4 regions of the Pseudarthrobacter sp. NPDC058119 genome follow, and region 1 is predicted to be linked to each of the others. Evidence: riboswitches for the same ligand, from Rfam matches in the RefSeq annotation. Region 1 holds a riboswitch; each other region holds the start of a gene.

What was found. A riboswitch is a leader RNA that binds a small molecule or an ion and turns the genes downstream of it on or off. The one in region 1 is predicted to bind thiamine pyrophosphate.
Region 2: another riboswitch for thiamine pyrophosphate. It lies ahead of ACFVTD_RS01645 (FAD-dependent oxidoreductase); the one in region 1 lies ahead of ACFVTD_RS09490 (ECF transporter S component).
Region 3: another riboswitch for thiamine pyrophosphate. It lies ahead of thiC (phosphomethylpyrimidine synthase ThiC); the one in region 1 lies ahead of ACFVTD_RS09490 (ECF transporter S component).
Region 4: another riboswitch for thiamine pyrophosphate. It lies ahead of thiD (bifunctional hydroxymethylpyrimidine kinase/phosphomethylpyrimidine kinase); the one in region 1 lies ahead of ACFVTD_RS09490 (ECF transporter S component).

Annotation. Positions count from the first base shown of each region.
Region 1 is NZ_JBHVTN010000003.1:338,659-344,193, forward strand. It holds gene ACFVTD_RS09480 (energy-coupling factor transporter transmembrane component T family protein) at 1-639, opposite strand, end outside; gene ACFVTD_RS09485 (ABC transporter ATP-binding protein) at 636-2,180, opposite strand; gene ACFVTD_RS09490 (ECF transporter S component) at 2,180-2,803, opposite strand; TPP riboswitch at 2,871-3,011, opposite strand; gene ACFVTD_RS09495 (MFS transporter) at 3,237-4,637, opposite strand; gene ACFVTD_RS09500 (dihydrodipicolinate synthase family protein) at 4,754-5,535, opposite strand, start outside.
Region 2 is NZ_JBHVTN010000001.1:364,595-370,129, forward strand. It holds gene ACFVTD_RS01620 (TetR/AcrR family transcriptional regulator) at 1-153, shown strand, start outside; gene ACFVTD_RS01625 (DUF3107 domain-containing protein) at 216-440, shown strand; gene ACFVTD_RS01630 (hypothetical protein) at 481-783, shown strand; gene ACFVTD_RS01635 (thiazole synthase) at 856-1,671, opposite strand; gene thiS (sulfur carrier protein ThiS) at 1,676-1,912, opposite strand; gene ACFVTD_RS01645 (FAD-dependent oxidoreductase) at 1,909-3,207, opposite strand; TPP riboswitch at 3,200-3,318, opposite strand; gene thiE (thiamine phosphate synthase) at 3,346-4,086, shown strand; gene ACFVTD_RS01655 (RNB domain-containing ribonuclease) at 4,126-5,535, shown strand, end outside.
Region 3 is NZ_JBHVTN010000001.1:16,489-22,023, forward strand. It holds gene ACFVTD_RS00105 (hypothetical protein) at 1-364, opposite strand, end outside; gene ACFVTD_RS00110 (VOC family protein) at 507-1,382, opposite strand; gene ACFVTD_RS00115 (amidohydrolase family protein) at 1,480-2,562, opposite strand; TPP riboswitch at 2,642-2,749, shown strand; gene thiC (phosphomethylpyrimidine synthase ThiC) at 2,745-4,571, shown strand; gene ACFVTD_RS00125 (alpha/beta hydrolase) at 4,568-5,302, opposite strand; gene ffh (signal recognition particle protein) at 5,406-5,535, opposite strand, start outside.
Region 4 is NZ_JBHVTN010000008.1:63,698-69,232, reverse strand. It holds gene obgE (GTPase ObgE) at 1-266, opposite strand, end outside; gene rpmA (50S ribosomal protein L27) at 384-647, opposite strand; gene rplU (50S ribosomal protein L21) at 709-1,017, opposite strand; gene thiD (bifunctional hydroxymethylpyrimidine kinase/phosphomethylpyrimidine kinase) at 1,280-2,800, opposite strand; TPP riboswitch at 2,808-2,904, opposite strand; gene ACFVTD_RS16720 (Rne/Rng family ribonuclease) at 3,054-5,535, opposite strand, start outside.

The sequences.
Region 1 (5,535 bases):
CATGGTCACGGCGAGCCTCGACGCACGCCGGATGGCCTGCACCAGCAGTCCGAAGCTCTGGCCCAGCGTCGCCTTCACCCGCTGGCCGAGGCTGCCGCGGGCGCCTACCCCCCGGGCACGGCGCGCCATCCCGATGGTCTGCCACTCCTCTGCCATGAGCCCCACCAGGCGCATCGCGGCGAGGGTACCCAGGACGAACCGGTGGGGCAGCCGGGCCTTCTGCGCCAGTGCATCGGCGAGATCAGTGGGGTCGGTGCAGCTCATCAGGAGCACTGCCGGGAGGGCGATCGCAAAGCCGCGCAGGAGGAAGCCGATGCCCAGCTGGAGGGAACCCTCGCTCATGCTCCAGATGCCGACGTCGAGCAGGATCCTTCCGCTGTCCGGCGCCAGGATGGCGGTACTCCAGCCGCCGATGGCTGCGGCGAGGATCAACGGCCATCCGCGCTGCCACAGCAGGGACACGGTGAGCCCGGCCAGGGGAAACAGCATCAGTTCGAAGACCAGGGCCACTGAGGCGGACACCCAGTCGATGGACAGCGCCAGGACCGCCGTGATGAGCAGGACCGCCGCGAACTTGCTGAGTGGATTGGCGCGGGCCAGGAGGGCGCGGTTGCCGCCCAAGGTGAGTTCCTGCCTCATGGTGCCACCGCTTCCGTGGCGGCCATCCGCAGTTCCGTTCCGCCCAGGGCGCCGGTGAACTCGGCGTCGTGGGTCACGGAAACCACCGCCGTGCCGGCATCCAGGAGCTCGGACAGGAAGGATGCGAGTTCGGCCCAGGTATTGGCATCCTGCCCAAAAGTGGGCTCGTCCAGGATCAGCACCTGGGGGCTGGCGGCAAGGACGGTGGCCACCGAGAGGCGGCGCTTTTCCCCGCCGGAGAGCGTATAGGGGTTGGCGTCCACCAGCTGGGTGAGCCGCAGGCGCTCCAGCAGTTCGTCCACCCTGTCTTCGCCGTGCCCCAGGTGCTTCGGGCCGAACTGCAGTTCGTCCAGCACCTTCCCGGTGACGAACTGGTGTTCCGGTTCCTGGAAGACCGTGCCCACCCGTGAAATCAGTTGCTCGGCCTTCCATTTGTAGGGGTCGATGCCGGCGCCCCGGCTGAGGTCCAGCGTGGCGGACACCGTCCCTGCCACGGGCTCCAGCAGGCCGGCCAGGGTCAGGGCGAACGTCGACTTGCCGGCGCCGTTGGGACCGGTGATGGCCAGGGCCTGCCCGGCGCGGACCTGGGCGGCCACGCCCTCCTGGACCGGCACCGGCGGTGTCTTCCGAAAACCCTGGCGGCGCGGACGCTCCCGGGACACGGCCAGCTGCTCAGCGGCCAGCAGGAGGGTGCCCGTTCCGTGGGCCGGGACGGCGGCGCGCGAACGGGTGGCCGGGACGTACCCGGGGACCCACACGCCGGCAGCGGCCAGCATGGTCCGCGCCTCGTTGAGCACGTGGTCCGGCGGGCCGTCCAGGAGCACGGCGGGCTCGCTGGCGGAGCCGGGCTGCAGGACCACGATCCGGTCCACCAGGTCCTTCCACACGGACACGCGGTGCTCCACGACCACCAGGGTGGCGCCGGTTTTGTCCAGGGAGCGGGCCACGGCGTCCCGGACTTCGAGCACGCCGTCCGGGTCCAGGTTGGCGGTGGGTTCGTCCAGCAGGATCAGGCCGGGGCGCATCGCCAAGATGCCAGCGAGCGCCAGGCGCTGCTTTTGGCCGCCGGACAGGGCCGACGTCGGGTGGTCAAGCGGGAGGTGGGAGAGTCCGACGTCGGCCAGCGCTGCCTGCACGCGGGGCCAGATCGCGTCGCGGGGCACCGCGAGGTTTTCGGCGCCGAAGGCGGCGTCGTCCCCCACCCGGGAGAGGACCACCTGCGTCTCGGGGTCCTGCTGCATCAGGCCGGCGCGGCCGCGCTGGGAGCGGGGCGCGGCGCCGTCCACCAGGAGCGAACCGGACTCGTCGGCGTCGCCTGCCTCGCCGTCGTCGTTGATGTCTCCCAGGACGCCGGCCAGCGCGTGCAGCAGCGTGGACTTCCCGGCGCCGGAGGGGCCGAGCAGCAGCACCCGCTCCCCGGGGGCGATGTCCAGGTCGAGGCCGTGGACGGCGGGTTTGGCCCGGCCGGCGTGCCGCCAGCCCCAGCCGCGGGCGGTGACGGCGGCGGGGCGGACCGCGCCGGAGTCCTGGGAGGGTGCCATCAGGAGAAGACGGGCTCCGTGGCGGCCTTGCGGGACGCGAAGGAGCTCAGGACGCCGGTGCGGGCCAGGCCGCGGGTGGCGAGCCAGGCCAGCGCGCCGGCCAGGATGGCTCCGGAAATGGTGGTGAGGACAATGTAGGCCAGCTTGTCCGCGCCGGAGTAGGCGATGTTCCAGCCCCACGGTGCAAACGAATCGTTCAGGCCGCAGAAGAATCCGGCCGCAGCGCCTGCCAGCAGGGACACGGGCAGGTTGAATTTCCGGTACACGAAGATTGCGAAGATGATTTCCGCGCCCAGGCCCTGGATGAAACCGGAGAAGAGGACCGAAGCGCCGTACTGGGAGCCCATGAGCAGCTCTCCGGTGGCGGCCACGGTTTCGCAGAACAGGGCAGCCCCGGGCTTGCGGATGATGAGCATCCCGAGCACGCCTGGAATCATCCATCCGCCGGCGAGCAGCCCGGTGAGGGGTGGGTAGGCGGCGTTCATGGGAGCGGACAGGGCGGCGGCGCCCTGGTCCCAGGCCCAGAAGATGACGCCGCCGGCGATGGCCACCAGGGCGGCGACGACGATGTCCACGACGCGCCAGGACTTGCTGGTGGTCTTCTTGATTGCTGCAGTGCTCATGTGATCCTCCTGGGAAACAGGAGGGGAAAGTGGACCCGGCCGGCGGCCTGTGGCCGTGGAACCGCGACACTTTGAGAACTCGACTCCCTTGCGCCGGTACTAACCGGATCAGGTTCGAGGGTCTGCGGCTGTCCGCACTCTCAGCGCCCACCTGCGGTGCCCGGCTGGTGCCAGGTTGCCCGACGGCGGCGCTCCCCTGTCGTTTTTAGTGTTGCTTTTGGTGTGGGTAACGCTTGTTGGTGTGCCCGGTTGGGCGAGGTCAAGTTTACACCTGGCAGGGCTGGATTGCGGGGCCCCGTGCGCCAATCCGCCGGATATGACCGGGTCCGGTCTGGAATGCGCCGCGCGCCGGCCGGAAGGCAACCTTAACTGCCAATGGCAGCGGCACGGACCCAAGGAGGTTCCAGCCGCTGCCGTGGAGGCGGTTTGTCGTTTAGGGCGAGAGCTCTTCGAGGACCCGGCCTTTGGTTTCGATGGCGAAGAAGATAGTGATCAGGCCGCCGATGAGGGCGACTGCTGCGAAGACGGTGAAGACGAAGCTGATGCCGTAGTTGTCGACGATGTAGCCCACAAGGATGGGCCCGATCGCTGAGCCGGCGCGGAGCCAGGCGCTGCCGAAACCGGTTCCGATGGCGCGCAGCCGGGTGGGGTAGAGCTCGGCGGAGTAGAGGTACAGGGAGAAGGAGATGGTTTGGAGGATGGCGTAGGCGATGCTGGCGAACACCACCACTTGGGTGGCGGAGACGGCGCCGAGGGCGGTGAGGACGACGAGCGGCACCGTGGCGGCGAGGAATGCCCACGAGTACCAGCGTTTGCGGCCGACGCGGTCGATGAGCAGTGCGCAGACGATCGACGCGACGACGCCTACTGCCGACGTGACCCAGCCGTAGGCGAGGCTGGTTTGCAGCGGAAGGTTGAAGGTCTGCTTGTAAAGCGTGGGGAGCCAGGTGATAAGGCCGTTGTTGACCATGTAGACGCAGATCCAGAGCATCCAGATCATGAAGGTGCGCTTCTTGTAGATCCCGGAAAACAGTTCTCGCCAGCTGGTGCGGGCCGTTGCCTTCGGATCCACGGGGCGGACGACAGGATCGGAGAGGGTGTGTCCGGCTTTTCGCGCTTCCTTTTCCAGCATGGCGACGACTGTCTCGGCCTTGTGGATGTGGCCCCTGGAGGCAAGCCAGCGCGGGGATTCGGGCATGAGCCAGCGCATGGGGATGGTGAGGAGGGCGGGGATGATGCCGACGATGAACATGGCCTTCCAGCCAACGACCGGGACGAGGAAGTACCCGGCGATGCCGGCGAACATGAGGCCGACGGGGAAGATGACCTCGTAGAGGAGGAAGAAGCGGCCGCGCTTTTTGGCGCCGACGAATTCGTTGATGTAGGCGCTGGCGACCGGCACTTCGCCGCCGGTGCCGATGCCTTGGAGGAACCGGAAGATGATCATTGACGTGGCACCCCATGCGAAAAGGCAGGCGACGTCCATGGAGACGAAAAGCAGGATGGTGATGAGCAGGACTGGAAGGCGTCCGATGCGTTCGGCGAGTTGGCCGAAGAAGAGTGATCCGAAGATTTGCCCGACGTAGCCGGCGGAGAGGATCATTCCGATTTCCCCGGCGTTCAGGTGCCATTCGGTGGACAGCTGGGGCATCGCGAAGGCGATGGCCAGGACGGTGTACGCGTCGAAGAACGTGGCTGACCCGATGACCACGCGGATCAGGGTCAGGCGCCGGGTGAGCGGGAGCCTCTCGAGGCGGGCTACGAGCTCTGCATTGATCCTGGCGGCGTTGGGGCCGCCCGCCATGGTGGTGGTGGTGGTGTTCGGCTCGCGCATTGCGAGTCCTCCTTCTCCAGCGGTGATGCTGGGGTCCTCATTGACCAAGAGTGGAGATGGCTAAAGCCTAGGGGAGGATGGCGGGAGTTGCTCCCGCCATCCTTGGGATCCGTGGATCAGACAGCGGCGGTGACTTTGCCGATGTTGGCGGCGGCGAAGGCTTCCGCGATTTCGGTCTCGGCGCCCTCGGGCAGGGGCAGGAGCGGGGTGCGGACCGTGGCGTGGTCCAGGATGCCGCGGTTCACCAAGCCCCACTTCAAGGCGACGGTGCCCTCCATGTGGGAGCCGCGGTGGTAGACATTCTTGGTCACCGGCAGCAACCGCTCATGAATGGCGTGGGCACGCTTGTAGTCCTGCGCCTTGCCGGCCTCGATGAGTCCGACGAGCAATTCGGGGGCGATGTTGCCGTAGCCGACGAGCAGGCCATCGACATCGAACATTGTCGGCAGCAGGTACTCGTCATGGCAGGACAGGATCTGCAGTTCGGGGTACGCGGCGCGCAGGGCGGGGATTTCGGTGTACCAGCGGCGCATGTTCCGGACGCCGTTCTTCGTGGCGAAGACGCCTTCCTGGCCGGCGATCTCCAGCTGGGTGTCGAGGTCGTAAGTCGCCTTGGTGTTGTCGGGGTACTGGAAGAGGATCAGCGGCAGGCCGGACTCTTCATAGATCTCTTTGTAGCGCGACTGCGGGGCGCCCTGCTGGTAGCCGAAGCGCAGCCAGCCGTGCGAAGGGTAGACCAGGCCAGCGGATGCGCCCGCCTCGACGGCCTTTTTGGCCTCGAGGGCCGCGGTCTTGTTGCCCTCCTTGGTAATGCCGGCCACGACTGGGACGCGGCCGTCGGTGGACGCCACGAACGCGCGGATAACGTCCAGCTGCTCCTCTTCGGTGAGGAACGTTC
Region 2 (5,535 bases), on a different contig from region 1:
GCCGAACTGCTGGGCCGCGGGCTGGCCGGGATGGCGCAGGTCAGCGCCCGGTACTGGCTGGAAACGGATGGGAACCTGGACCTCGATGTGGCCAGTGACCTCATCTACCGTTTAGCTTGGCGCGGAATCTCTCGCTTCCCCAAAGAGTCCTAGACTACAAATAAGACAACACCTCGTAGAGAAACACGAGTACTTTCACAGGCTGGGAGGCCCCCTTGGAGATTAAGATCGGCGTTCAGAACGTTGGCCGCGAAATCGTGCTGGAATCGACCCAGGATGCGGAGACCGTGGCCAAGGTTGTTGGCGAAGCCATTAACGAGGGCAGCGAACTGCGCCTGAAGGATGACAAGGGACGCCTGATCATTGTTCCGGGCAACGCGCTTGCCTACGTGGAAATCGGGGCCGAAGAGGTCCGGCGCGTAGGTTTCGGCCAGTTCTAGTCCTGGCCTGCTGCAGGCCCGCCGTTTTTCAAGGAGATCCATGCTTTCGCTGACCATCGTGGTGCTGGCAACCGTCGCTGCAGGCTTCGTTGTCTGGGCCAATGACAAGCGGCACTCCAAGTACGGCGCGGCCTTGCCGGCCGGTGTGGCCGCGGGTGTTGCGGCATTGGCGTGGATCATCCTGATGACCGCAGGCTTGGGCTACCTGCCGGGAACCACCTGGCTTCCCTGGGTCCTGCCGATGGTCCTGGGCGTCGCCGCGGCGATCGCCGTCGTCGTTTTCCTGGGCCGCTCCCGTGCCCGCCGCGATACGGAACGCCTGACCGCCATCCTGCGGCGCTGACCGCCTGCAGGTTAGTACATACGCGTGTGGCCACCACCCTGCCGGGTGGTGGCCACACGCGTATGTACGGTGTCAGAGGAACTCCGCCCGGCCCTCCATCGCGGACGAGGCGAGGGCGTGTTCCCGGCGCGGGATGCGCCCGGCTGCCCGGGCCATCCTGCCGGCGAGAACTGCGTGCTTGAACGCCTCGCCCATGAGTGCGGGGTTCTGCGCCCGCGTCACGGCCGTGGCCAGCAGGACGGCGTCGCAGCCCAGCTCCATGGCCAGCGCCGCGTCCGAGGCCGTGCCAATGCCGGCGTCCAGCACCACCGGCACCGAGGCGCGGGACACGATGAGCTCGATGTTGTGCGGGTTCAGGATTCCCAGGCCCGTCCCGATCGGGGCGCCGAGCGGCATGACCGCGGTGGCGCCAAGGTTCTCCAGCCGCAGCGCCAGCACGGGGTCGTCGTTGGTGTAGGCGAAGACCTTGAACCCCCGGTTGACCAGCTGTTCCGTGGCCTCCACCAATTCCACGGCATCGGGCAGCAGTGTCTGCTCGTCGGCAATGACTTCCAGCTTCACCCAGTCGGTCTCCAATGCCTCCCGGGCAAGCTCCGCCGTGAGGACGGCGTCCCTGGCCGTGAAGCAGCCTGCGGTGTTGGGCAGCACGCGGATCCCGTGGTCCACCAGCAGCTGGAACAGCGAGCCGGTTTCCGCCGTCGAGTAGCGGCGCATGGCCACGGTGGTCAAGGCGGTGCCGGAGGCCAGGAGCGCAGCGCCCAGTCCGTCCAGGCTCGGTGCCCCGCCGGTACCCATGATCAGGCGGGATCCAAGGGCGACGCCGTCAATCACCAGGGCGTCAGCGGCGCCGGGATTCCCGGCCGGGTTGATGGTGCTGGTTTCGGTCATGGTGTCAGCCTCCCTGTACTGCCGTGACAAGTTCGATGTCGTCGCCCTCGGCGAGCGCCGTGGCGAACCATTGGCTGCGCGGCACCACCTGCGCATTATGGGCGACGGCGACCCCCAGCTTCCCGCCGTCCGTCGCCTGGCCGTTAGGCGCCAGCGGGCGTCCGGTGACCTGGCTGACGAGGGTGGTGATGGAGGCGCCGTCCGCCACCGTGTGGGTGTTTCCGTTCAGGGTGATGTTCACGCTGTCTCCTTGGTGTGGTGGTTTGTGCGGGCAGCGGCCGGACGCGAGAACCGCTCCGGGCTGAAAGGCGCCCAGCGCGGATCGGCACGCCCGTCCAGCAAGCCGGCGCAGATGGCTGCGGCCGCGGGGGTGAGCAGCACCCCGTGCCGGAAGAACCCGGTGGCGATGATGAGTCCCGGGACGTCACCGGCCTTGGTTCCCGCGGATCCGGGGGGCGCAGGCACACGGCCCAGCAGCGGCGCGTTGTCGGGGGTTCCGGGCCGGGCCCTGGCGGTGCACTCCAGCAGCTCCAGTTCGGCAACGGCGGGCACCAGCGCCTGGGCATCGCGCAACAGCTGGTAGACGCCTCCGGCGCTGACGGCATCGGACAGGGCGTCCTCGCGCTGGGTGGCGCCGATGACCACGGTCCCGTCCTGCCGGGGAACGATGTAGACGGGGACGCCGTGAACCAGCCCGCGCACGGTGGACGTCACCAGGGGCTGGAGGTGGCGGGGAACGGCGAGCCGCAGGATGTCGCCGTGCACAGGGCGCAGGGGCAACTCCAGCCCGTCGGGCAGGCCGCCAAGGTCCCCTGCCTGCAGCCCGTTGGCCACGATAGTTTCCGTTGCCAGGACGGTGCCGCCGCCGGCGAGGCTGGCGCCGACGACGGTTCCACCCTCCCAGAGCAGGCCGGCTGCCCGGTCCGGCACGGCATACCCGTCCCCCGCCCCTGCCGCCGCCAGGCCGGGCATCCCGCGGACGGCGCCGGCGAGGGCCTGCCGCAGGGCAGCCACCAGGCGGCGGGGATCAACCTGGTGGTCAGCGGGCGTGTCCAGGGCGCAGGCTATCGCGGGGCTGAGGAGCGGCTCGCGTTTGCGGGCTTCCCGTACGGTCAGGGGTTCCACGGACAGTCCGTTGGCCTGCTGTACCCCGCGGAGGTCCATCAGTGCGCGGCGGTCCGCGGCGTCGGCACCCACGGCGAGTGTCGACGTCGTGAGGTATCCGGAATCCGCACCGGTGGCTTCGGCGATGCCTGCGGCGAAACCGGGCCAGCGGGAGGAAGCGTCAAGCATCAGTTCCAGGAGGTCCTCCTCCTGGTAGTGCAGTTCGCTGACGGGGGCCAGCATTCCTGCGGCGGCCCAGCTGGCACCGCTTCCGGGCGCGTCATCGATCAGGGCAACGGAACGGCCGGAGCGCTGCGCCTCCCAGGCGATGCCATGGCCCACCACTCCGCCGCCGATGACGGCGACGTCCGCGCGGACCATGGAACCGGGGGCGCCGGACGGCCCGGCACGATGGTCAACAGGAGTGCTCATGTGGTTCCTTCCCTACGCCGGCATTAACCGGATCAGGTCAAGCGGTCGGCTCTGACGCCCTCTCAGCCCGGCGCTTTGTGACAGCTGCCGCGGGCTCCCGCAGTACGTGCCCAGTTTAGAGGAACTAGGCTTGCAGGCATGAATGCGACCACCCCCTCCTTCCCGGCAGGTTCCCACGCCCCGGCTGCTGACGTGCCCCATGCCGAAGTCGCCAACGCCGGCCACAACGACGCCCTCAAGGCGGCCCGCCTGTACCTGTGCACCGATGCACGGACCGCCCGGGGCGACTTCGCGGAGTTCGTGGACGCCGCGTTTGCCGGCGGCGTGGACATCATCCAGCTGCGCGACAAGACCATCGAGGCCGCCGAGGAACTGGACCTTCTGGCGGCATTGAAGGAGACCGCGGTGCGGCACGGGAAACTCTGGGCCGTCAATGACCGCGCCGACATCGCCGTCCTGTCCGGGGCACCGGTGTTCCACATCGGCCAAAAGGACCTTCCGCTGGCCGCGGCGCGGACCCTGGTCAACGGCAACGCCGCCATCGGCCTCTCCAGCCACACCACCGGCCAGGTCGACGCGGCCCTCGAGGCAACCGGCGGCCCGTCCGGGCTGGACTACTTCTGCGTGGGGCCCGTGTGGGCCACCCCCACCAAACCCGGCAGGGCCGCCGTCGGGCCCGAATTGGTCAAGTACGCCGCCGGCGCCTCGGCGCAGGCCGGGGATCCCGTGCCGTGGTTCGCCATCGGCGGCATCGACCTCGGAAACGTCCGCGAGGTGGTGGAGGCCAGTGCACGCCGGATCGTCGTGGTGCGCGCCATCACCGAGGCCCCCGACCCCGCGGCGGCTGCTGCCTCGCTCCTTGGCGCGCTGGACGGCTGAGCCTGCTTAATCCCGGAACTTGGGGCTAGGCTGAATTTTGTGTCACATCATCGGTTGGCCCCCAACGTCCATGACCACAGGAACGCCTTGGAAGAGGCGTTGGGCCTGCTGCGGACCGAACTTGAGCTGCCGGGCCCGTACCCGGCCGACGCCGTGGAAGACGCCCGGGCCGCCGTCGCGGCGTTGACGCTGCCGTCCTACGACCTGACCACCGTCGAATTCGTCACCATCGATCCGGCGTCCTCCACCGACCTGGACCAGGCCGTGTTTATCGAACTGGACGGGGACGGCTACCGGGTCATGTACGCCATCGCCGACGTCCCCGCCTTCGTTGCGCCTGGCGGTCCGCTGGATGCCGAAACCCGGCGCCGCGGGCAGACGTTCTACGCTCCGGACGGTCGGATCCCGCTGCATCCGGAGGTGATCAGCGAGGGGGCCGGCAGCCTGCTGCCCGGCCAGGAGTGTTCGGCTTTCGTCTGGGACTTCACGCTCGACGGCGACGCGTCGGTACTGACCGTGGGCGTCCGGCGGGCACGGGTCCGCAGCCGCGACAAGCTCAGCTACAAGGGCGCCCAGGCAGACCTCGACGCCGGGACCGCGCCTCCCGTCCTGCGGCTGCTCCGCGAGGTGGGCCTGAAGCGGGTAGCACTGGAACGGGCGCGCGAGGGCGCCAGCCTGAACATGCCCGAGCAGGAAATCGTCCAGCTGCCGGACGGCGGCTACCGGATTGACGCCGTTCCGCAGCTTCCCGTCGAGGACTGGAACGCGCAGATCTCGTTGATGACCGGAATGGCCGCCGCGCAGCTCATGCTGGAGGGCAAAGTGGGCATCCTGCGGACCATGCCTGCCCCTGACGAGCGGTCGCTGCGGCACTTCCGGCTGCAGACCGAGGTGCTGGGCAAGCCCTGGGACGGGCACGTCAGCTACGGCGAATACCTGCGGTCGCTCGATCCCACAGACCCCCGCCAGCTGGCCATCATGCATTCGGCCGGCATGCTGTTCCGCGGCGCCTCCTACACCGCCTTCGACGGAACCGTCCCCGAAGACGGCATCCAGTCCGCCATCGGCGCCGCCTACGCCCACACCACGGCGCCGCTGCGCCGCCTGGTGGACCGGTTCGTGCTGGTCATCTGCGAGGCCCTGAGCAACGGCGGCGAAGTTCCCGGCTGGGCGCGCGAAGCCCTGCCCCTGCTTCCGGGCATCATGGCCGGCTCGGACCAGCTGGCGTCACGAATGGAGCGCCTGGCCCTGGATACCGTGGAGGCGGCGCTGCTGCTCAACCACATCGGGCAGGAGTTCGATGCGATCGTCATTTCCGGATCCAAGCCGCAGAACGGCAACGGGAATGGAAAGAACGGCAATGGCGGCAGTTCCGGGATTATCCAGATTGCCGAACCGGCGGTGACCGCACGGTGCGCCGGCGAACTGGAGTCCGGCACCAAGGTCCGG
Region 3 (5,535 bases), on a different contig from region 1:
GCGCCTGGGAGGCACCGAACGGCATGTCCTCCTGGCCGGCCCACTGCCCCGCAACATCGTCAAGGACGTTGCCCTCGCCCTCGGTTTCGTAGGTGAGAAGGTCGGCCAGGGCCCGGACCATGGCCGGCGGAACGGCGAGGAGGGAGTCGCTCGCGACGTCCACCATGGTCAGCTCGTAGTCGGCTCCGCCGGCATGGACAGCCGTCCCGGCAAGATCGCCGAGCTGTTCCAGTTCAAAGTCGGTGATTCCTTCGATCCGCACCGCTGCAGAATCCGCGGCGGAGGCGCTGCGGCCTTCATCAAGGAGGCCGGCGCGTTTCAGCGCGGCGTCATGGGTGGCGACAAAGATCTCGGTGAAGCCCATGGCTGGTGTCCTTCTTCCGTTGGCGGAACTGCGCGCCGGACACTTCCTGCCGCCCGGCCGTACGGAATCAGCCTAGTAGCTGCAGGGCCGCCCTTGCACGCCGGACCGGCCTCCCGCGAAGTGGCGCCGGAGGCCGCAGTGGTCAGCGGACGGCGACGCGGATCCGGTTGCGCCACGGATCTTCGAACCGAAGCTCCGAACCCGTGTGATGGGCGGGCACCCCGGCGACCTTGAGACGGTCAGTCAGGGTGCCGACGTCGTCCCCTGACGGAACCTCGATGAGCACCTCGCCAAGTCCCAGGGTGTCCTTGCGCGGACCCGCGCCGCGGCTGTTCCAGACGTTCATGGCCATGTGGTGGTGGTACCGGCCCGCGGAAACGAACAAGGCCTGCCCGTGCCAGCCGGCGGTCTTCTCGAACCCGAGGGTGCCCACGTAGAAGTCCCGGGCGGTCTGCACGTCGCCAACCTGCAGGTGGACATGGCCCACGCCGGCGGCTGTTTGCCGCTGTCCCTCCAGGGACTCTTCGGTGAGGTGCTGCTCGAGGTAGCGCTGCGGCGGGAGCGCCAGGCTGTCCATGACCACGTCGGTCCCGTTCCAGGACCAGTTGCTGCGGGGGCGGTCCCAGTACAGCTCGATGCCGTTGCCCTCGGGGTCGGTGAAGTAGAAGGCCTCACTGACCAGGTGGTCGGCGCTGCCGGTGAAGGCCCGCGGCTCGTACTGGGCAGCCGTGGCGACGGTGGCGGCAAGGGAAGCCTGGTCCTCGAAGAGCAGGGCGGTGTGGAAGAGACCCGCCTCTCCCCTGCCGGGAAGGTGCAGTCCGGGGGCCGGTGCGAGGTGGACCAGCGGCCTGCCCAGGCGGCCAAGGTAGAGGCCGCCGTCCTGTTCGGCGACCACCTCAAGACCCAGTGCGCGCTGGTAGTAGTCGGTCATGACCTTCATGTCGCCCACCTTGAGCATCACGGTGCCCATGGCGAGGTCGGCAGGAAGAAGATCCTGGCTGTTGGCTGATGCGGTCATTGACGGCTCCTTGCATTGGCGGCCGTCCCGGTGGCGGCCTGTCACACATTAAAATTACTTGAAGCTTCAATATATTCCAAGTCCCGGGAGCCAACTGTCAGCGAATGATCCGCCCTCCCAGCACCACGTGTTCCAGGGCCGTAATGGTCTGAGGTGCCGCGCGCGGGTCGTCCCGGCAGACAACGACGTCGGCGCGGGCCCCATCCTCCACGCCGTCCGCTCCCAGCCACGTCCGGGCTGCCCAGCAGGCGGCGTCGAGGGCCGCCTCCATGGGCAGGCCGGCGCCGTGCAGGGCGAGGATTTCGTCCGTGATCCTGCCGTGCCTGATCACGCTGCCGGCATCGGTACCGGCAAAGATGCGGACACCGGCCGCATGGGCTTCCGCTACCCGCTCCAGCCGGCGTTCCCAGAGCGCGCGCATGTGGGCGGCATAACGCGGGAACTTGGGTTCCGCCTGCGCGGCAATGTCGGGGAAGGTGGCGATGTTGATGAGCGTGGGCACGATCGGGACGCCCTGCTCCGCGAACCGGGGCAGGTGGCGGGGCAGGAGCCCGGTGGCGTGCTCGACGCAGTCAATGCCGGCGTCCAGCACCTGGTCCAGGGTGTCTTCGGCGAAGCAGTGCGCCGTTACCCGGGCCCCTTCGTCGTGCGCCGCCTGGACGGCATCGCGTATGACGGCGGCAGGAAACGACGGCGACAGGTCGCCGGCGCTGCGGTCAATCCAGTCGCCCACGAGCTTGACCCAGCCGTCGCCGTCGCGCGCCTGCTTTCGGACGGCCTCCACGAGGCCCTCGGGCTCCACCTCCTCGGCGAAGCCCCGCAGGTAGCGGCGCGTCCGGGCGATATGGCGCCCGGCCCGGATCAGCACCGGGAAGTCCCTGCCGCCCTGCATCCAACGGGTATCTGCCGGCGAACCCGCGTCCCGGACCAGCAGGGTTCCGGCGTTGAGGTCCGCCTGCGCCTGGTCCCTGGCCGCCGCGGGCTCGACCGGGCCGGCGGCCCCGAGCCCTATGTGGCAGTGGGCGTCGACGAAGCCCGGCAGCACCCAGCCGTCCAGAACCCGGTCCGGAGCAGCCGCCGGCCGGGTGAACGTCAGCTTGCCGTCCACGGACCAGAGTCCATGCCGCATCCTGTCCGGTGCGGTCAGGACGGGCCCGCGGAAGTGGATGATGCCTGCCATGGTGGTGCTCCTTTCGATGCCGGTCAGGGTAGCACCACGTTTATGACAAGGCCGCTCCGGGTGCCTGTGGTAGCTTCGTTCCTGACCACACGGGTGCCCTTGCAGGGGCTGAGATCGGGCTGGCGCAGCCTGCGACCGTTGAACCTGTCCGGGTAATGCCGGCGAAGGAAGTGAGTATTCCCTTGAGTACGCAAAACACCCAGTTGAACCCTGCCCTTCAGCCGTCCGCCGGTGTGCCGGATGGCACTTCGGTGCCGCCGGTGACCCAGTCGCTGAAGTCGCACTCACTCGCCTACCTTGCGGATGAGGCGTCCGGAATCCGGGTCCCGGTGACCGAAATTGCCCTTGAGCCGTCACCCAATGGCCAGCCGAACCCACCCTTCCGGTCCTACCGGACCGCGGGCCCCGGAAGCGACCCCGTCCGAGGCCTGCAGCCCTTCCGCTCCGAGTGGATCACGGCGCGGGCTGACACCGAGGCGTATGGCGGCAGGGCGAGAAACCTGCTCGACGACGGCCGCTCGGCCGTCCGCCGCGGCGCTGCCTCCGCGGAGTGGAAGGGTGCGCAGCCGGTGCCCCGCCGCGCCGTCGACGGCCGGACAGTGACGCAGATGCACTATGCCCGGCAGGGCATCATCACGCAGGAGATGCGGTTCGTGGCCCTGCGCGAGAACTGCGACGTGGAATTGGTCCGCAGCGAAATGGCCGCCGGCCGCGCCATCATTCCCAACAACATCAACCACCCGGAATCCGAGCCCATGATCATCGGCAAGGCCTTCCTGGTGAAGATCAACGCGAATATCGGCAACTCGGCCGTGACGAGTTCGATCGCCGAGGAAGTGGACAAGCTGCAGTGGGCAACCCAGTGGGGCGCCGACACCGTTATGGACCTGTCCACCGGCGATGACATCCACACCACCAGGGAATGGATCCTCCGCAACTCCCCCGTGCCCATTGGAACCGTCCCCATCTACCAGGCGCTGGAGAAGGTCAACGGCGAGGCCAACGCCCTGACCTGGGAGATCTTCCGTGACACGGTGATTGAACAGTGCGAGCAGGGCGTGGACTACATGACCATCCACGCGGGCGTGCTGCTGCGGTACGTCCCGCTCACCGCGAACCGCGTCACCGGCATCGTCTCGCGCGGCGGCTCCATCATGGCCGGCTGGTGCCTGGCCCACCACCAGGAGAACTTCCTGTACACGCACTTCGATGAACTGTGCGGAATCTTCGCCAAATACGACGTCGCCTTCTCGCTGGGTGACGGCCTCCGCCCCGGTTCCACCGCGGACGCCAACGACGCCGCCCAGTTCGCCGAACTGGACACCCTCGCCGAGCTGACGCAACGGGCCTGGGAGTACGACGTGCAGGTGATGGTGGAAGGGCCCGGCCACGTTCCCTTCCACCTGGTGCGCGAGAACGTGGAGCGGCAGCAGGAACTGTGCAAGGGGGCGCCCTTCTATACCCTGGGGCCCCTGGTGACGGATGTGGCGCCCGGGTATGACCACATCACCTCGGCGATCGGCGCCACCGAGATTGCCCGGTACGGCACTGCCATGCTCTGCTACGTCACGCCGAAGGAGCACCTGGGCCTGCCCAACAAGGACGACGTGAAGACAGGCGTGATCACGTACAAGATCGCAGCGCACGCCGCGGACCTGGCCAAGGGCCATCCCGGGGCGCATGAGCGCGATGATGCGCTGTCCAAGGCAAGGTTCGAATTCCGCTGGGGGGACCAGTTCGCGCTGTCCCTGGACCCCGTGACCGCGGAGTCGTTCCACGATGAGACGCTGCCGGCCGAACCGGCCAAGACAGCCCACTTCTGTTCGATGTGTGGTCCGAAGTTCTGCTCCATGCGGATCAGCCAGGACATCCGGGACGAATACGGGTCCGCGGAGGCCCAAGCGGCGCTGGCGGACATGGCTTCCGGCATGCGCGGGAAGAGCGAGGAGTTCCTGGCAGCCGGCGGCAAGGTGTACCTGCCGGAGCTGCGGGTCCCCGCTGAAGGCTAGGACGCCCGGGCGGGCTGGCTCCTGCCGACCCCGCTGATGAACTGGCGGATGGACCGGTCCCCATCATGGGAGTCCTGGGGCCGGTGCCCTCCCGCGGCAACGCGGTGCAGGGCGCCGGTCTCCCGGAGGTACCCTGCAATTTCCTCATAGAGTGGCTCCCACCCGCCGGTGAGGACAAGGGTGGGGACGCCCGGAACGATGTGCAGCGGCGCTTCCCACGAAGGCTCCTGGAGCCGCAGCCGCCGCGCGGACCGTTTCTCCTCGGTGGTGGCAGGCTGCTGGAGGTCGGTGGCGTAGATCCGGCGGACGAATTCGCGCTGGAAGTCGTCGTCGCTGAGCTGGTGGCGGACGTCGAACAGTGGCTGCATCAGGCTGATGTGGGCGGCCGTGGCCGGCAGTTCCGCCGTCAGAGACAGGCAGGCGGGCTCCACCAGCGTCAGGGAAAAGACCAGGTCCGGGCGTTCGACGGCGGCCATCATGGCGGCGATAGCCCCCTGGGCGTGTGCCACCACGTGTCCGCCCGCGGCGCCACGGCCGTCGTCGCCCAAAGACCGCAGGATGATCGCGGTGTCTTCCGCGAACGAAGATTCCACCGGCTCCGCGACGGCATCGTAGCCATGCCGGCGCAGGAACAAGGCGTCATAGGACAGTGCCATGCCGTGCTGGCGGGGCCACGCCGCGGCACCGAAGCTTCCGGCGCCGTGCACGAAAACTACCCTCTGCTTGAACATGTCCCAACCCTATTCCACGCTGCCGACATCCCCACGAAAAAGCGCCAGGTGTCGTCTTGGGCGGTCAAGACGGCACCTGGCGCTTCCTGATGGCGGGGAACTCCTACTTGCCCAGGAACTTGTCGAAGCCCTTGGGAAGGTTCAGCGACGACGGGTCGAAATCGCCGCCCTGCTGGCCGAACGCGGCACCGGTGGGCAGCGCCTTGGCGGCGTTGGCACGGCGGGCTTCCGCG
Region 4 (5,535 bases), on a different contig from region 1:
AGGACCAGGGTCTCGCCGTTCTTGCCGCCGCGCCAGTCGCCCATGCCGGGGCCGCCGTTGCTCGCGTGCCGGTGCGGTGCGTGGTGGTAGTCGAGGAGGGTGGTGGTCTGGTGGTCCACGCGAAGGATCACGTCGCCACCGTTGCCGCCGTTCCCGCCGTCGGGACCGCCGAGGGGCTTGAACTTCTCGCGATGGACGGAGACGCAACCATGGCCGCCGGTTCCGCCGGATACATGCAGTACTACCCGGTCTACAAAGCTGGCCACGTGGATCTCCTCAGGTGCTGTTTATGGGACGCCCGGGGACGCCACATCGATTGTAATGCTGTTAAAAGAACAGTGGAGCGGACCCTCAGGCCCGCTCCACCGCTTCAGAACTGGTTGTTACTCTGCAGCTGCAGCAGCAACGATGTTGACCACGCGACGACCGCGGCGGGTGCCGAATTTAACGGCGCCCGGGGTCAGTGCGAACAGGGTGTCGTCACCGCCACGGCCAACGCCGGCGCCGGGGTGGAAGTGGGTGCCACGCTGGCGGACGATGATCTCGCCTGCGGAAACAACCTGGCCGCCGAAGCGCTTGACGCCGAGGTACTGAGCGTTGGAATCGCGACCGTTGCGAGTGGAGCTCGCGCCCTTTTTATGTGCCATCTGAAATGCCTGCCTCTAAATTCTGGGGAATCTGTTGAAATACCTGAACAGTAACCGGTGGTTACTTGATGCCGGTGATCTTGACCTTGGTCAGTTCCTGGCGGTGACCCTGGCGCTTCTTGTAGCCGGTCTTGTTCTTGAACTTCTGGATGACAATCTTAGGACCACGCAGGTCCTGGAGGATTTCAGCCGTAACAGTTACCTTGGCCAGGTCAGCGGCGGCGGAGGTGACCTTGTCACCATCAACCAGGAGCAGTGCGGGCAGCTCGATGGTGCTGCCGGCTCCACCGGCGACGCGGTTCAGGGTAACGAAGTCTCCAACGGAAACCTTCTCTTGGCGGCCGCCTGCGCGGACAATCGCGTACACCACTTGGGAACTCACTTCTCTCGACGTTTATTACAAAATTTGCGTGCGGAACCGACTCGAAAAAGCCAAGGTTCCCGCTGTGCCTCAACGCCGTGGGGTCATAACCCAAGTGTTGGCGTAAGCACCGAAGATCTAGAATACGCTAAATCCATCTACGGCCGCAAATGAGGCTGGTTCCGGCGGCCCGGGTGTGGTAGTAACCACACTCCGGCGGGCAGCACCGCAACCATGAACTCCATAATAGCGGCGGCGCTCCCCGCAGGAGTCAGGAATGCAGCCTCGGCGCGTCGAAGAATTCCACCTCGAGGCGGCAGGACTGCTTGAACGCGGTCAGCATGGCCTCCCGCTCGGCGTCGGAGGCCTTCCGTCCTGCCGCGTCCACGATGGCGATGGCCCGGCGCGTTGCTTCGGCAAAGCCTTCGTCGGCATACGTCCGCAGCCAGGCAGCGTAGGCGTGCCCTTCCGGCTCCCCCGAGGCAACGAACTGGCCGTGCAGTTTTTCGCCCACCTCGGCGTAGAGCCAGAAGCAGGGAAGGACGGCGGCGGCCAGGACGGCATAGCTGCCCGACGCCGACGCTGCGGTGAGGTGGTCCACGTAAGCCTTGGTGACGGGGCCGCGGCCGCCCTGGGTGGGCCGGGTGCTGAGCCAGGAGCGGTGCAGTTCCGACTCCACCTCCAGGCACTGCTGCGAGGACCCTGCCCAGAACAGCTGTTCCGCTTCGGAGGGGGCCAGGGCACTGGCGCGTGCCAACACCCGGGAGTAGCCGTTCAGGTACAGGGCATCCTGGGCCAGATAGTAGGCAAAGTCCTTCTCGGGAAGGTCCCCGGCAGCCAGGCCGTGAATGAAGTCCAGGGCGTAGATGTCCGCGAGGTCCTGTTGGGCTTCCTCCCACAGCCGGGCAGCGAAGCCGCCGTCATGCAGGTCCTGCCGCACATGGTGGAAGTGGTGCACCGGTCCGTTTCCCTGGCCAACCTCGAGTTGGTCCGAGTTTTCAAGGGCGCCGGCAAGCCATGGCTTGACGGTCAGGAGCGATGCCTCCCAGTCGCCCAGGCGTGCCTGGACGGTGGCCATTGCGGAGGACAGGGAACAGCCGGTGCCGTGGCTGTTGCGGGTGTCGACGCGGTTTCCCTGCACCTCCACCACGTCCTGCGACAGGAGGCCTGCGGTATTGACCAGCGCATCCGGGCACTCCGCACCCGCCAGGTGGCCGCCCTTGACCAGGACGGTGGCGCCGGTGGCATCCGCCAGGCGCCGGCCCTGCTGCAGCGCTGCCGGCCAACTGTCCGCAAGTTCCGCGCCCACCAGCATGGCAAGCTCCGGCAGGTTGGGAGTAATGAGGTGGGCCAGGGGCATCAGGTCCCGGAGCGCGGCCTCGGCGGACTCCCTCAGCAGCCGGTCGCCGCTGGTGGCCACCATCACCGGGTCAAGGACAACGACGGCGGGACGGACCTTCTCCAGCCAGTGCCGGACAGTGCGGATCACGGCTTCGTCCCCCAGCATGCCGATCTTGACCGCATCGATCGAGATATCATCGCTGACCGCGTCCAGCTGCTGGGCCAGGAAGGCCGCGGGAGGAACGTGGACTGCCTGGACACCGCAGGTGTTCTGTGCCGTCAGGGCAGTAATGGCAGCCATGCCGTAACCGCCGTGCGCGGCAATGCTCTTCAGGTCGGCCTGGATACCCGCCCCCCCGGACGGGTCGGAGCCGGCGATGGACAGTACCCGCGGGACGTCCCGGCCGGTGGACAGCCCGGTGCTGAAGCCGGAGCGAGCTGGCAGGGGCATGAAAAGGGTCGAAGACAAGAGACATCCCTTCGCCGGTACTAGCCGGACAGGTTCAACGGGTCTGGATCTCAGCCGGCCTGTGCGCGGCACCCCGTGTCGGTTCCTACCCTAGCCGCTGCCACGGGGCTGTGGTAAAGGTGACAGCGGCCAGATGCAGGAAGTCCCCGCCGCGTGGACTGTTCCCCCTGTACTTTCGGGGGGAATGGTCCACGAGACGGGGACTTCACCTGTCGACGCCGTGGCTTGCCGGAATTTACAGCTCCGACGCCGGCACGCCGACACCGAGGATGATGGGTTCCTCGGCCGCCTTGCGGGGTTCCGGCTGGTCCTTCGCCGGTTCGGGCGCCTTGGCTGCGTGCGAGTGCCCAGCGGCATCAGCCTGGACGTTTTCATGGTGCTGGACGGCAGTCTCGTTGGCGGCACCCTGGGCACGGCTGGCGGCCCGGTGGCGCCGGGGCCGGCGCTGCCGCGACTGCTCCAGCGTGTGGTCCGAATAGTCCTTTTCAGGGGATGCCCCGGGAGCGGCACCGGCGGGGGCTTCCGCTGCCCCGCCGTCGGCATGCCCTTCCGGCGCCACCTCCGCTGCCGGCTGCACGGCCTCTGCCTGCCTGGCAGGCGCGTTCTCCACGGGAGAAGCCGGCTGGCCCAGGTGGGCGAATGCTTCCGCAAGGCGGTCCAGCGTCAGGGCAGGCTTCGGATGCTGTTCCCCGGCGTGCTCCACGAACGGAAGCGGGACTTCCTCGCCGCCGAACGTCAGGACCGCTGCGGGACGTGCCGGGGCGTCGGCGTCGTGCTTCTCCTCAACGGGAACCGGCGCGGGCTCCACGGACGGCACCTGCCGGGCTGCCGCCACCTCGTCGTCATGCAGGTGGGCTGCATGCGCGGCCGCGGCGATGTTCGCCAGGGCAAGCCTGGTTGCCTCAGCCTTGGCGTGCCGCTCGGCGTCGGAGGGGTCCGGCTGGACGGTGTGGACATGGACGGCAGGTGCCGGGGCGGCCTCGGGCTGCTGGCCGCCGCGTCCCCGCCGCCGCTTGCGTTCGGACCGGACACCGGGCTGGCCGTTGTCGTTCCGCTGCGCTTCCGGACGGGTCTCCGCGCGGGCTTCGGGACGGTTGTCGGTGCGCTGGACGTGGTGCTCGGCCGCCACGATGTTGGCGCGGCGGTGCTCCACGGGATCGTCGTGGGTCACGACGCCCCGGCCGGCGCAGGCTTCGCACTGCTCACCAAAGACTTCCAGCAGGCCCGTGCCCATGCGTTTACGGGTCATCTGGACCAGGCCGAGTGAGGTCACCTCGGCAACCTGGTGCTTGGTCCGGTCCCGGCCCAGGCACTCGACCAGGCGGCGGAGGACCAGGTCGCGGTTCGATTCGAGCACCATGTCGATGAAGTCGATCACGATGATGCCGCCGATGTCGCGCAGCCGGAGCTGGCGCACCACTTCCTCGGCCGCTTCGAGGTTGTTCTTGGTGACGGTTTCCTCGAGGTTGCCGCCGCTGCCGGTGAACTTGCCCGTATTGACGTCCACCACGGTCATGGCCTCGGTGCGGTCGATCACCAGGGAGCCGCCGGAGGGCAGGAAGACCTTCCGCTCGAGGGCTTTGTGGATCTGCTCGTCGATGCGCCAGGCGGAGAAGATGTCCTGGTCCTTGGTCCACTTCTCCAGCCGGCCCACCAGGTCCGGCGCCACGTAGGTGACGTAGGCCTCGATGGTGTCCCAGGCCTCCTCGCCGGAAACGATGAGCTTGGAGAAGTCCTCGTTGAAGACGTCGCGGACCACCTTGATGGTGAGATCAGGTTCGCCGTAAAGGAGCTCGGGGGCCAGGATCTTGGTGGACGTGGACTGGCTTTCGATGCCTTCCCACTGGGCGCGCAGCCGATTGATGTCGTGCGTGAGCTCTTCCTCGGAAGCGCCCTCGGCGGCGGTGCGGACAATGACGCCGGCGTGTTCGGGCAGGCGGTCCTTGAGGATGCGCTTGAGCCGGTTGCGTTCGACGTCGGGCAGCTTGCGGGAGATGCCCGTCATGGAACCGCCTGGGACGTACACCAGATAGCGGCCGGGCAGGGAGATCTGGCTGGTGAGCCGGGCGCCCTTGTGGCCCACGGGGTCCTTGGTGACCTGGACCAGCACGGTGTCGCCGGATTTGAGCGCGTTTTCGATGCGGCGCTGCTTGCCTTCGAGGTTGACGGCTTCCCAGTTGACCTCGCCGGCGTACAGGACGGCGTTGCGGCCGCGTCCGATGTCCACGAACGCCGCTTCCATCGACGGCAGGACGTTCTGGACCTTGCCCAGGTACACGTTGCCGATCAGGGAATCCTGCTGGGTCTTGGACACGAAGTGCTCGGCCAGGACGCCGTCTTCGAGGACGCCGATCTGGATTCTGTCATCGCGCTGGCGCACGATCATCTGGCGGTCCACGGACTCGCGGCGCGCCAGGAACTCGGCCTCGGTGATGACGGTACGGCGCCGGCCCGTGTCCCGGGATTCGCGGCGGCGCTGCTTCTTGGCCTCCAGGCGGGTGGAGCCCTTGACGCTGGTGACCCGGTTGCTCACCGGGGCTTCACTGACGGCGCGCGGCGCCCGGACCCTGGTGACCGTGTTGGGCGGGTCGTCGTCCCCGCCGCCCGTGAGCTCAAGGTCCTGGTCCCCGCGGCGGCGGCGACGGCGGCGGCGTGACGTCACGCCGTCCTCCACCTGGCCGGCGGCGTCCTCGTCGGACTCGTCCTCAGCCTCGGAA